Herbiconiux aconitum: one gene and its partner. The protein of the gene in region 1 binds, or shares a complex with, the protein of each later gene. Links are inferred from orthologs where the notes say so. Each region holds a gene or a part of one and is shown in the gene's direction. Other genes may lie near its edges.

What was found.
Region 2: the proteins of hisH (region 1) and hisF are in contact, whole or in part, in a crystal structure (PDB 6RU0), measured with the Thermotoga maritima proteins. The link is inferred for Herbiconiux aconitum from one-to-one orthologs. Residues at the interface, in WP_004080484.1 of Thermotoga maritima: Asn15, Arg18, Arg22, Arg117, Leu118, Pro119, His120, Met121, Gly122, Trp123, Asn124, Asn134, Gly135, Tyr136, Tyr138, Val140, Tyr158, Glu180, Lys181, Ser182, Ser183, Lys184, Ile185; in WP_004080486.1 of Thermotoga maritima: Met1, Leu2, Ala3, Arg5, Ser40, Glu41, Asp45, Glu46, Ala70, Glu71, Ile73, Asp74, Ile75, Pro76, Phe77, Asp98, Lys99, Ser122, Gln123, Glu161, Thr195, Leu196, Asn247, Arg249, Glu251.

Annotation. Positions count from the first base shown.
Region 1 is NZ_JANLCM010000002.1:1,633,718-1,638,980, reverse strand. What follows is about bases 2,016-4,986. They hold hisH (imidazole glycerol phosphate synthase subunit HisH), read left to right. Parts: upstream 2,016-3,162; coding sequence 3,163-3,810; downstream 3,811-4,986. Other genes in these bases: N1027_RS19195 (SseB family protein), read left to right, coding at 4,603-4,986; priA (bifunctional 1-(5-phosphoribosyl)-5-((5-phosphoribosylamino)methylideneamino)imidazole-4-carboxamide isomerase/phosphoribosylanthranilate isomerase PriA), read left to right, coding at 3,864-4,610; hisB (imidazoleglycerol-phosphate dehydratase HisB), read left to right, coding at 2,544-3,149; N1027_RS19215 (histidinol-phosphate transaminase), read left to right, coding at 2,016-2,547. Outside these bases: transcriptional repressor LexA, read right to left, coding at 113-787; N1027_RS19220 (LysM peptidoglycan-binding domain-containing protein), read left to right, coding at 1,033-1,380; more of N1027_RS19215, read left to right, coding at 1,435-2,015; more of N1027_RS19195, read left to right, coding at 4,987-5,263. UniProt on the Escherichia coli protein: IGPS catalyzes the conversion of PRFAR and glutamine to IGP, AICAR and glutamate. The HisH subunit catalyzes the hydrolysis of glutamine to glutamate and ammonia as part of the synthesis of IGP and AICAR.
Region 2 is NZ_JANLCM010000002.1:781,307-786,575, reverse strand. The notes cover bases 624-3,600. They hold hisF (imidazole glycerol phosphate synthase subunit HisF), read left to right. Parts: upstream 624-1,715; coding sequence 1,716-2,486; downstream 2,487-3,600. Other genes in these bases: N1027_RS15205 (anthranilate synthase component I), read left to right, coding at 2,873-3,600; hisI (phosphoribosyl-AMP cyclohydrolase), read left to right, coding at 2,483-2,857; hisG (ATP phosphoribosyltransferase), read left to right, coding at 877-1,716; N1027_RS15225 (phosphoribosyl-ATP diphosphatase), read left to right, coding at 624-825. Also shown: rpe (ribulose-phosphate 3-epimerase), read left to right, coding at 1-543; more of N1027_RS15225, read left to right, coding at 562-623; more of N1027_RS15205, read left to right, coding at 3,601-4,405; N1027_RS15200 (Trp biosynthesis-associated membrane protein), read left to right, coding at 4,405-5,199; N1027_RS15195 (HGxxPAAW family protein), read left to right, coding at 5,268-5,269.

The DNA of each region.
Region 1 (5,263 bases):
CGAGCGGTCGCTGACGCGGCCGCGCGCTCACCCTGGGTCGTCCTGGAGCGGCCTGTCGCGTTCGATCTCGTGCTGATCCACTCGGTGAGGGACGAGACCGCGTGAGATGGGCTCAGACCGCGCGGAGAACGGCGACCACTTTGCCGAGGACGGTGGCGAAGTCGCCGAGGATGGGCTCGAAGTTGCTGTTGCGGGGGAGCAGCCAGGTGTGACCGTCGCGCTGGCGGAAGACCTTGACCGTGGCCTCCTCGTCGAGCATGGCGGCCACGATGTCGCCGTTCTCTGCCGTGTTCTGCTGACGGATGACCACCCAGTCGCCGTCGCAGATCGCCGCGTCGATCATCGATTCGCCGACCACCTTCAACATGAAGAGGTCGCCGTTGCCGACGAGCTGGCGGGGGAGGGGGAAGACCTCGTCGACCTGCTGCTCGGCGGTGATCGGGATGCCTGCCGCGATGCGGCCGACCAGCGGCACGAGCGTCGCGTCGCCCACGGGTGGGGCGGAGTCGATGTCGGGGGTCTGATTCGCATCCGACCCCGGAACGTCGATCAGCACCTCCATCGCGCGCGGCCGGTTGGGATCGCGCCGGAGGTAACCGCTCAGCTCGAGCTGATTCAACTGATGCGTGACGCTCGACAGGGAGGAGAGCCCGACGGCGTCGCCGATCTCGCGCATGCTCGGCGGGTAGCCCCGCGCGATCACCGAGCGCTGGATGACGTCGAGGATGGCGAGCTGCTTGTCGCTCAGGCTCTTTCGCCGCCGGGTGCGGCCCGCATCGTTCGCCACGTCTACCTGCTTTCTGGTCGATCTGATCGCCTTCACCGCATCAATGTCGGTGGCTGGTGATTGAGTTCTCCTGTTGGTCGAAACTGTATCCGAGAACTGCTCGAAAACGTACATGAATTCGAGTGTGTCGCTGATTCTCGAAGACATTTCGACTTGACGACACGAAAAATCGAATATACATTCGGAACATAACTTCGCACCGGCGCTCCCGGCCGAGCGCCGGTGCGAATCCCTCAGGAGGAATCATGAGCTACGCAGCACCTCTCGGAACCGCACACGCCACTCGGCTGCGCATCACGTCCCGTGGTCGCAAAGTTCTCGCTGTGGTGATCGCTCTTCCCGCCATCACCGTGCTCGGCCTGCTCGCGATGTTCAGCGGTGGGTCCGCCATCGCCACGGGCAGCGCCGGATCGGCTGATTTCGACTACCTGACGGTCCAGGCCGGGCAGAGCCTCTGGGGCATCGCCGAGACGATCGCGCCGGATGCCGACCCGCGCGACGTGATCGCCGAGATCATGAGCCTCAACCAGCTGCACGAGTCCTCGGTGCAGCCGGGCCAGCGCATCGCCGTTCCGGTCGATTTGGCGAACTGATCCGTCAAGGTCGACGGGGCGAGTCGGCCGACCTCGGGCGGTAGAATTCCTCGGGTGACTTCACTCGATGATCTGCCCATTCGAGACGACCTCCGCGGTCTCAGCCCCTACGGCGCTCCGCACCTGCACCTGCCGGTGGAACTGAACGTCAACGAGAACACCCATCCGATTCCCGAAGACGTGGCGCGCGACATCATCGAGTCCATCGCCCGCGAGCTGCTCACCGTCAACCGCTACCCCGACCGCGAGTTCACCGCTCTGCGCGACTCGCTCGCCGGCTACCTCGGTGCCGGCCTCACGCGCGACAACATCTGGGCCGCCAACGGTTCCAACGAAGTGCTGCAGCAGATCCTGATGGCCTTCGGCGGGCCCGGCCGTTCGGTGCTCGGCTTCCCGCCCACCTACTCCATGCACTCGATCATCGCCGCCGCCACCGGCACCCGCTGGATCGCGGGGGAGCGCGACGAGGGCTTCGAGATCTCGCCCGAGACCGCGGTCGACTGGATCGAGCGCACGAATCCCGACATCGTCTTCTTCTGCTCGCCGAATAATCCCACGGGAACCGCGCTCGGTCTCGATACGATCGCGGCGGCATACGACGCGACCGACGGCATCGTGGTGGTCGACGAGGCCTACGCCGAGTTCACGCCGAGCGACGAACCGGATGCACTGAGCCTGCTCGAGGGGCGGCCGCGTCTCATCGTCTCCCGCACCATGAGCAAAGCCTTCGCCTTCGCCGGTGCCCGCCTCGGCTACCTCGCGGCCGACCCGGCGGTGACGGATGCCCTGCGTCTTGTGCGCCTGCCCTACCACCTCTCCGCACTCACCCAGGCGGCGGCCGTTGCCGCCCTGGCCCACGCCCCCGAGATGCTCGCGATGGTCGACGACATCAAGGCCCAGCGCGACCGCATCATCGAGGGCCTCAGCGCGCTGGGCTACTCACCGTGGCCGAGCGCCTCGAACTTCGTGCTGTTCGGCGGGGTCGACGACCCGGAGTGGCTGTTCGACCGGCTGATCGAGCGGGGCATCATCATCCGCAACCTCAGCATCCCGGGTCACCTGCGGGTGAGCGCGGGCACACAGGCCGAGACCACAGCGTTCCTCGACGCCATGCGCGAACTGACGGCGGAGAGTGTCGAACGGCCTCTCGGTAGGATCGTGCCATGACTGAACCCCGCACCGCCCACCTCCAGCGGGAGACGAGCGAGTCGTCGATCGACCTCACCCTCGACCTCGACGGAACCGGCGTCTCCGACATCCAGACGTCGGTGCCGTTCTACGACCACCTGCTCACGGCGTTCGCGAAACACTCCCTCACCGACCTCACTGTGCGGGCGAAAGGCGACATCGAGATCGACGTGCACCACACGGTCGAAGACGTCGGGATCGTGCTGGGTCAGGCCATCCGTCAGGCGCTGGGCGAGAAGACGGGCATCTCGCGCTTCGGCGACGCTCTCGTGCCGCTCGACGAGGCGCTCGTGCAGGCCGTGGTCGACATCTCGGGCCGCCCTTACCTCGTGCACTCGGGGGAGCCGGCCGGGTTCGAGTTCCACCTCATCGGCGGCCACTTCACGGGCGCCATGGTGCGTCACGTCTTCGAGGCCATCACCTTCAACGCCGGGCTCACGGTGCACCTCACCGTGCTCGGCGGCCGTGATCCGCACCACATCGCCGAGGCCGAGTTCAAGGCGTTCGCGCGGGCGTTCCGCCAGGCGAAGGCGCTCGATCCGCTCGTGAGCGGCGTGCCGTCGACCAAGGGCGCCCTGTGATCCGGATGCGCGCATGAGCGACCCGCAGCGCCGTCCGTCGGTCGTCGTTCTCGACTACGGCAGCGGCAACATCCACTCCGCCGCCAAAGCACTCGAGCGTGCCGGCGCCGACGTGACCGTCACGGCCGATCGCGCGACTGCGCTGGAGGCCGACGGGTTGGTCGTGCCGGGCGTCGGCGCGTTCAGCGCCGTGATGGAGCAGCTGAACGGCGTTCGCGGCGGCGAGATCATCGACAAGCGGCTCGCGGGTGGGAGACCGGTGCTCGGCATCTGCGTCGGCATGCAGGTGATGTTCGCCGACGGCATCGAGCGGGGCGTCGACACGGAGGGCCTCGCCGAGTGGCCCGGCACCGTGAAACGGCTCGACGCCGAGGTGGTGCCGCACATGGGCTGGAACACCGTCGAGTCGCCGGCCGATTCGGTGCTGTTCGCGGGCATCCGGGATCAGCGCTTCTATTTCGTGCACTCCTACGCCGCGCAGGACTGGCACCTCACCCCCGACAAGACGCACCGCCCGCCGCTGGTCACCTGGGCCGAGCACGGCTCGCGCTTCGTGGCCGCGGTGGAGAACGGGCCGCTCTCGGCCACGCAGTTCCACCCGGAGAAGTCGGGAGACGCCGGCATCCGGTTGATGGCGAACTGGATCGGCACCCTGCGGTAGATTTCCCAGGGGCGTTTTCTGCGCCCGTTCCATACTTCCGAGGACACCCTGTGATGAGCGAGTTCAACAAAGCGCCCGGTCTCGTGCTGCTTCCGGCCGTCGACGTCGCCGACGGCAAAGCCGTGCGGCTGACCCAGGGCAGGGCCGGCACCGAGACCAACCATGGTGATCCGGTCGACGCGGCGGCGGACTGGATCGCGCAGGGTGCGGAGTGGATCCACCTCGTCGACCTCGACGCGGCGTTCGGGCGCGGCAGCAACCTCGGCATCATCAAGAAGGTCATCCGCCAGGCCCGAGGGGTCAACGTCGAGGTCTCGGGCGGCATCCGCGACGACGAGAGCCTCGAGACGGCGCTCGAATCCGGGGCGAAGCGCATCAACCTCGGCACCGCCGCCCTCGAGAACCCCGAGTGGGCCGCCAACGTCATCGCCCGCTACGGCGACGCGATCGCCGTCGGCCTCGACGTGCGCGGCACGACGCTCGCGGCCCGCGGCTGGACCCAAGACGGTGGTGACCTCTGGCAGGTCATGGACCGTCTCGAAGAGGCCGGCTGCGCGCGATACGTCGTGACCGACGTCACGAAAGACGGCACGCTGAAGGGCCCGAACGTCGAGCTGCTGCGCCAGGTGATGGAGCGCACCTCGCGCCCCGTCATCGCTTCGGGGGGCATCTCGAGTCTCGACGACATCGCCGAGTTGCGCGCACTCGTGCCGCTCGGTCTCGAGGGCGCGATCGTGGGTCGCGCGCTCTACTCCGGAGCCTTCACGCTGGCCCAGGCACTGGACGTGGCGTCTGACTGAGCACGGGCATCCGTCGCCCGGGCCCGGCGACTCCGCGGGCCAGCCGTGGAAGGGTCGGCACTTCGAGTCGCACGGCAGTGAGAACGACGACGGCAGCGCTCCCGAGGAGCTGATCGCCGCCATCCAACGTTTCCGTGACGACCGCGACAACGATGGCGCGAGTCAGTCCGATGTCGTCGACGCCCTCCGGGGCGTTCGCCTCCTGGTGCCGCTGGTCGCCCATGCGGGCGACGAGGGGGTGACGGATGCCGGCCTCCGCGTCGACAAGACGCAGGAGCTCTCCCTCGTCACGGTGAGCGGCCCCGACGGCCGCCGCGTGCTGCCCGCCTTCACGTCGGTGGAAGCGCTGGCGGTCTGGAACCCGACGGCGCGCCCCATCCCGGTCGCGGCCCGCCGAGCAGCCCTGGCGGCGGCGGCGGAGGACACCGAGCTCATCGTCATCGATCCGGGCTCGCCGACCGAGTTCGCACTGCGGCGCCCAGCCGTCTGGGCGATCGCGCAGGATCTGCCCTGGCAAGCGCCCACGGCCGACCCCGCGGTCGCTGCCGCGTTCGAGCGTTCGATCTCCGGCGAACCCGCAATCGCCGCCTTCCGGCTGGTGGCGGGTGATCCGGATGCGCGGCTGAGCGGTCGTGAACTCGTCGTGCTGCTCG
Region 2 (5,269 bases), 850 kb from region 1 along the record:
CCGAACCTCACCATCGGCCTCCCGGTGGTGGAGCGGCTGCAGCAGGTGTCCCCGATCCCGCTCGACCTGCACCTGATGATCGACGATCCGGGTCGCTGGGCACCGCTCTACGCGGAGACGGGCGCCTACTCCGTCACCTTCCACGCCGAAGCCACGACCGATCCGGTCGCCGTCGCCCGTAGCCTCCGTGAACGAGGAGCCCGTGCAGGCATCGCCATCAAGCCCGGCACCGAGGTCGAGCCCTACCTCGAACTGCTGCCCGAGTTCGACCTGGTGCTCATCATGACCGTGGAGCCCGGGTTCGGCGGGCAGTCGTTCATGGCGGGCACCATGCCCAAGCTCGGCCGTCTCGCCGAGGCGGTGAAGACCTCCGGGCTCGACATCTGGATCGAGGTCGACGGCGGCATCAACGACGACACGATCGCGGTCGCGGCCGACGCGGGCGCCAACACCTTCGTGGCCGGCTCGAGCGTCTTCGGCGCCGAGAGCGCAGCCGCCCAGGTCGATCACCTGCGTTCGCTCGCGGCCCGGCACACCCACTGACACCGGTACCCTTGACAGGTGAAGACTTTCGACGAGCTGTTCCTCGAACTCTCCGCCAAGGCGGTCGAGCGCCCCGAGGGCTCACGCACCGTTCGTGAACTCGACGGTGGCGTGCACACGATCGGCAAGAAGATCGTCGAAGAGGCCGCCGAGGTGTGGATGGCTGCCGAGTACGAGTCGGCGGAGAACGCGGCCGAGGAGATCTCGCAGCTGCTCTACCACCTGCAGGTGATGATGCTGGCGAAGGGTCTGACCCCGGCCGACATCTACCGACATCTGTGAACCGAGCAGTAGACGATCCCGATACCTTCTCTTCTCTCTGAAAGACCTTCCATGCTCAAGATCGCGGTGCCCAACAAGGGTTCCCTGTCCGAAACCGCCGCCCAGATGCTCGCCGAGGCCGGCTACGTGGGTCGGCGCGACCCGCGGGAACTGGTCGTGCTCGACCCCCGCAACGACGTCGAGTTCTTCTACCTGCGCCCGCGCGACATCGCCACCTACGTCGGCTCCGGCGCACTCGACGTCGGCATCACCGGCCGCGACCTGCTGCTCGACTCCGAGTCGACGGCCACCGAGACGGCTGCGCTGAACTTCGGCGAGTCGACCTTCCGCTTCGCTCGCCCCGTCGGCACCGCGATCGAACTGGCCGATCTGCACGGCGCCCGTGTCGCCACCAGCTACCCCGGCCTGGTCGGCGCGTTCCTCGCCGGACACGGCATCACCGCAACCCTCATCCGACTCGACGGCGCGGTCGAATCCGCCGTGCGCCTCGGGGTCGCGGATGCGGTCGCCGACGTCGTCTCCACCGGTTCCACCTTGCGCACCGCCGGTCTCGAGATCTTCGGCCCGGTCATCCTGGAGTCCACCGCCGTGCTGATCAGCTCGGGAACCGAGCACCCTGGCGCCGCCACCCTGCTGCGCCGCCTGCAGGGCGTGCTGGTGGCCCGCCAGTACGTGCTGATGGATTACGACGTGCCCGTCGTCAACCTCGACGAAGCCGTCGCGCTGACCCCGGGCATCGAGTCGCCCACCATTTCGCCCCTGCACGACCCCGAGTGGGTCGCGGTGCGCTCGATGGTGCCGCGTTTCGACACCAACCACGTGATGGACGAGCTCTACGCCGTCGGCGCGCGGGCCATCCTCGTCAGCCCGATCCACGCCGCGAGAATCTGATGTCGCTCGCGGTACGCGTCATCCCGTGTCTCGACGTGGCGGGCGGCCGCGTGGTGAAGGGTGTGAACTTCGAGAACCTGCGCGACGCGGGCGATCCGGTGGAGCTCGCCGCCCTCTACTCCGCGCAGGGCGCCGACGAACTCACCTTCCTCGACGTGACCGCCACGGTCGATGCCCGCGAGACGATGTATGACGTGGTGCGCCAGACCGCCGAACAGGTGTTCATCCCACTCACGGTCGGCGGGGGAGTGCGTTCCACCGACGACGTGGCCCGACTCCTCGCCCACGGCGCCGACAAGGTGGGCGTGAACAGCGCCGCCATCGCACGCCCTCACCTGCTCGACGAGATCGCCGACCGCTTCGGCGCCCAGGTGCTCGTGCTCTCGCTCGACGTGAAGCGCACCGAGCCCAGCGACTTCGTGCCTTCGGGCTTCGTGGTCACGACGCACGGCGGCCGTCGCGAGACCGAGTTGGATGCGCTCGCCTGGGCGCGCCAGGCCATCGAACGCGGCACCGGCGAACTGCTGGTCAACTCGATCGACGCCGACGGCACGAAAGACGGCTTCGACCTCGAACTCATGAGCCTCATGCGCGAACTGAGCTCGGTGCCGGTGATCGCCTCGGGCGGCGCAGGTAAGGTGGAGCACTTCGGCCAGGCTGTGGCGGCCGGCGCCGACGCGGTGCTCGCGGCATCCGTGTTCCACCTGCGCGAGATGACAGTGGGCGACGTGAAAGACGAACTGAGAAAAGAAGGGGTGGTCGTGCGATGAACGACGTGGATGCCGTGCTCGAGCGGGCGACGTTCGATTCCGCCGGGCTGCTGCCGGCGATCATCCAGCAATGGGACACCAAGGAGGTGCTCATGCTCGGATACATGAACGCCGAAGCCCTCCGCCGCACGCTCACCGAGGGGCGGGTGACATTCTGGTCGCGCTCCCGCCAGGAGTTCTGGCGCAAGGGCGACACCTCCGGCAACGTGCAGTACGTGAAGAGCGCCGCCTTCGACTGCGACGACGACACACTCCTCGTGCAGGTCGACCAGATCGGCGCTGCCTGCCACACGGGGGCCCGCCGTTGCTTCGATGTCGACCCGTTGGAGCCGGTCGTGGGGCAGCCGGTCGTGGGTTCGCCCACGACCTGAAATACTCGTAAGACCATGACTTCCACCTCACAGAACTCGACCACGCGTGCCGAGTTCGGGCAGCTGCATGCGAGTCACCGGGTCATCCCGGTGATCCGCGAATTGTTCGCCGACGGGGAGACACCGGTAGGCATCTACCGCAAACTCGCCGACGGCCGCCCGGGCACCTTCCTGCTCGAATCCGCGGAGCAGGGCGGCATCTGGTCGAGGTTCTCGTTCATCGGCGTCTCGAGCTTCGGCGTGCTCACCGAGAACGACGACCACGCGGTCTGGCTCGATCTCGGCCTGCCCGAGGAGCGCGCCTTCCCGGCCGGCCTCCCCGCCGGCCCGTTGGAGGCGCTCAGTGCGCTCTACGAGCTGTGGAAGACGCCGGCCGTGGCGACGCATCCGCCCCTCACCGGCGGACTCGTGGGCTTCATCGGCTGGGAGTCGGTGCGCCAGATCGAGCGTCTGCCGAACCGGCCACCGGCCGACTACCGGATGCCGAGCCAGGGTCTCTCGTTCGTCTCCGAGATCGTCGTCGTCGACCACAGCAACGGCACGCTGCAACTGCTGGTGAACGTGCTGACCGACGACGGCACGGATGCCGACACGCTCTGGACAGCCGCTCAGGCGCGCCTCGACGAGCTGCAGAATGCGCTCGCCCAGCCGGCCGAGGCGTGGCTCGCGACGGTCGATTTCGCCAGCACCGCCGATCCTCGCCACCGCACCGAGCGCGATGACTTCCTCGCCGCCGTCGAGGTGGCGAAGGAGCACATCCGTGAGGGCGACATCTTCCAGGTCGTGGTCTCGCAACGCTTCGAGCTCGACGTGGTGGCGCATCCGCTCGACGTCTACCGGGCGCTGCGCACGCTCAACCCGAGCCCGTACATGTACCTGCTGAGCCTCGTCGACACCGACGGAACGCCGTACGAGATCGTCGGATCGAGCCCCGAGGCTCTCGTGAAGGTGGAGCGCGGGCGGGCGCACACGCATCCGATCGCCGGTTCGAAGCCGCGTGGCGCCACCCCGCAAGAGGATCTCGATCTGGAGCACGAGCTGCTCGGCGACCAGAAAGAGAAGGCGGAGCACCTGATGCTCGTCGATCTCGCGCGCAACGACCTGCTGAAGGTGTGCGAGGCCGATTCGGTCGAGGTCACCGAGTTCATGCGGGTGGAGCGGTTCAGCCACATCATGCACATCGTGTCGTCGGTCGAGGGGCAGATGCGCGACGGAATCGACGCGATCGACGTCTTTCGGGCGACCTTCCCTGCCGGCACGCTGTCGGGCGCGCCGAAGCCGCGTGCCCTCGAGATCATCGACGCCCTGGAGCCCGCCCAACGCGGTCTCTACGGGGGAGTCGTGGGCTACTTCGGCTTCGGCGGCGACGCCGACCTCGCCATCGCGATCCGCACGGCGACCATCCGTGACGGCGTGGCGCACGTGCAGGCGGGCGGCGGTCTGGTGGCCGACTCCGACCCGGCGAGCGAGTTCCAGGAGTCGCAGAACAAGGCCGCGGCGCCCCTGCGAGCGGTGGCGGTGGCGAACGCGATGACGAGAGTGCGCTGATGAGCACGGATGCGCCGGGCGCGACCTCAGGCGACACCGGTGCTGCAGGCGCCTCGGGCGGCACCGACCCGGCTCGCGCCGACACCGTCCGCTCCGGGCGGCGTCTCAAGGCCCTCGCCATTCTGGCCGTGCTCGGTCTGAGCGCCCTCACCTTCCTGGCCTGGTCGCAATCCTGGGGCACCCTCACCATCGTGGCCGGCACCACCAGTGCGGCGACGCTCGACGTTCCGGGCTCCGTGGCTGCGCCTGCGCTCTCGGCTCTCGCCCTCGCCGGGATCGCCTTGGCCGGTGCCCTCGCGATCGCGGGCCCGATCATCCGGATCGTGCTCGGAGCGCTCGAGGTGCTGCTCGGCGCGAGCGTGCTCGCCTCGGCTGTCGGCGCAGTGACCGATCCGGTCGCCGCCGGCGCCTCGGTCGTCACGACCAGCACCGGCGTGGCGGGCACGCAGTCGGTGCGCGATCTCGTGACCGTGAGCACCACCACCCCCTGGGCGGCGGTGACCGTGGCGCTCGGCGCCCTGATGATCGTCGCGGGCGTGTTCGTGATCGTCACCGTGCGGCGATGGCCGCAGGCGAGCCGCAAATACCAGGCCGTCGCCTTCGAGGGCGCCGACGGGCAGCGCAGCGCCGATCCGGCCGACTTCTTCGACGACGAGCCGGTCGACTCCACGGAGACGAGGGCGGATGCGCCGTCTGCTCCGCCCACCTCGACGAGGCCTCCCGCGACGACGGCCCGGGATGCGGCGGTCGACGATTGGGACAACCTGACGCACGGCACCGACCCGACCCGCTGAACCCGACACGGGGGCAAGACCCCGGTAGACTTTCCTCGTACCTCCACCCGTGAGACAGGAAGCGATCGAT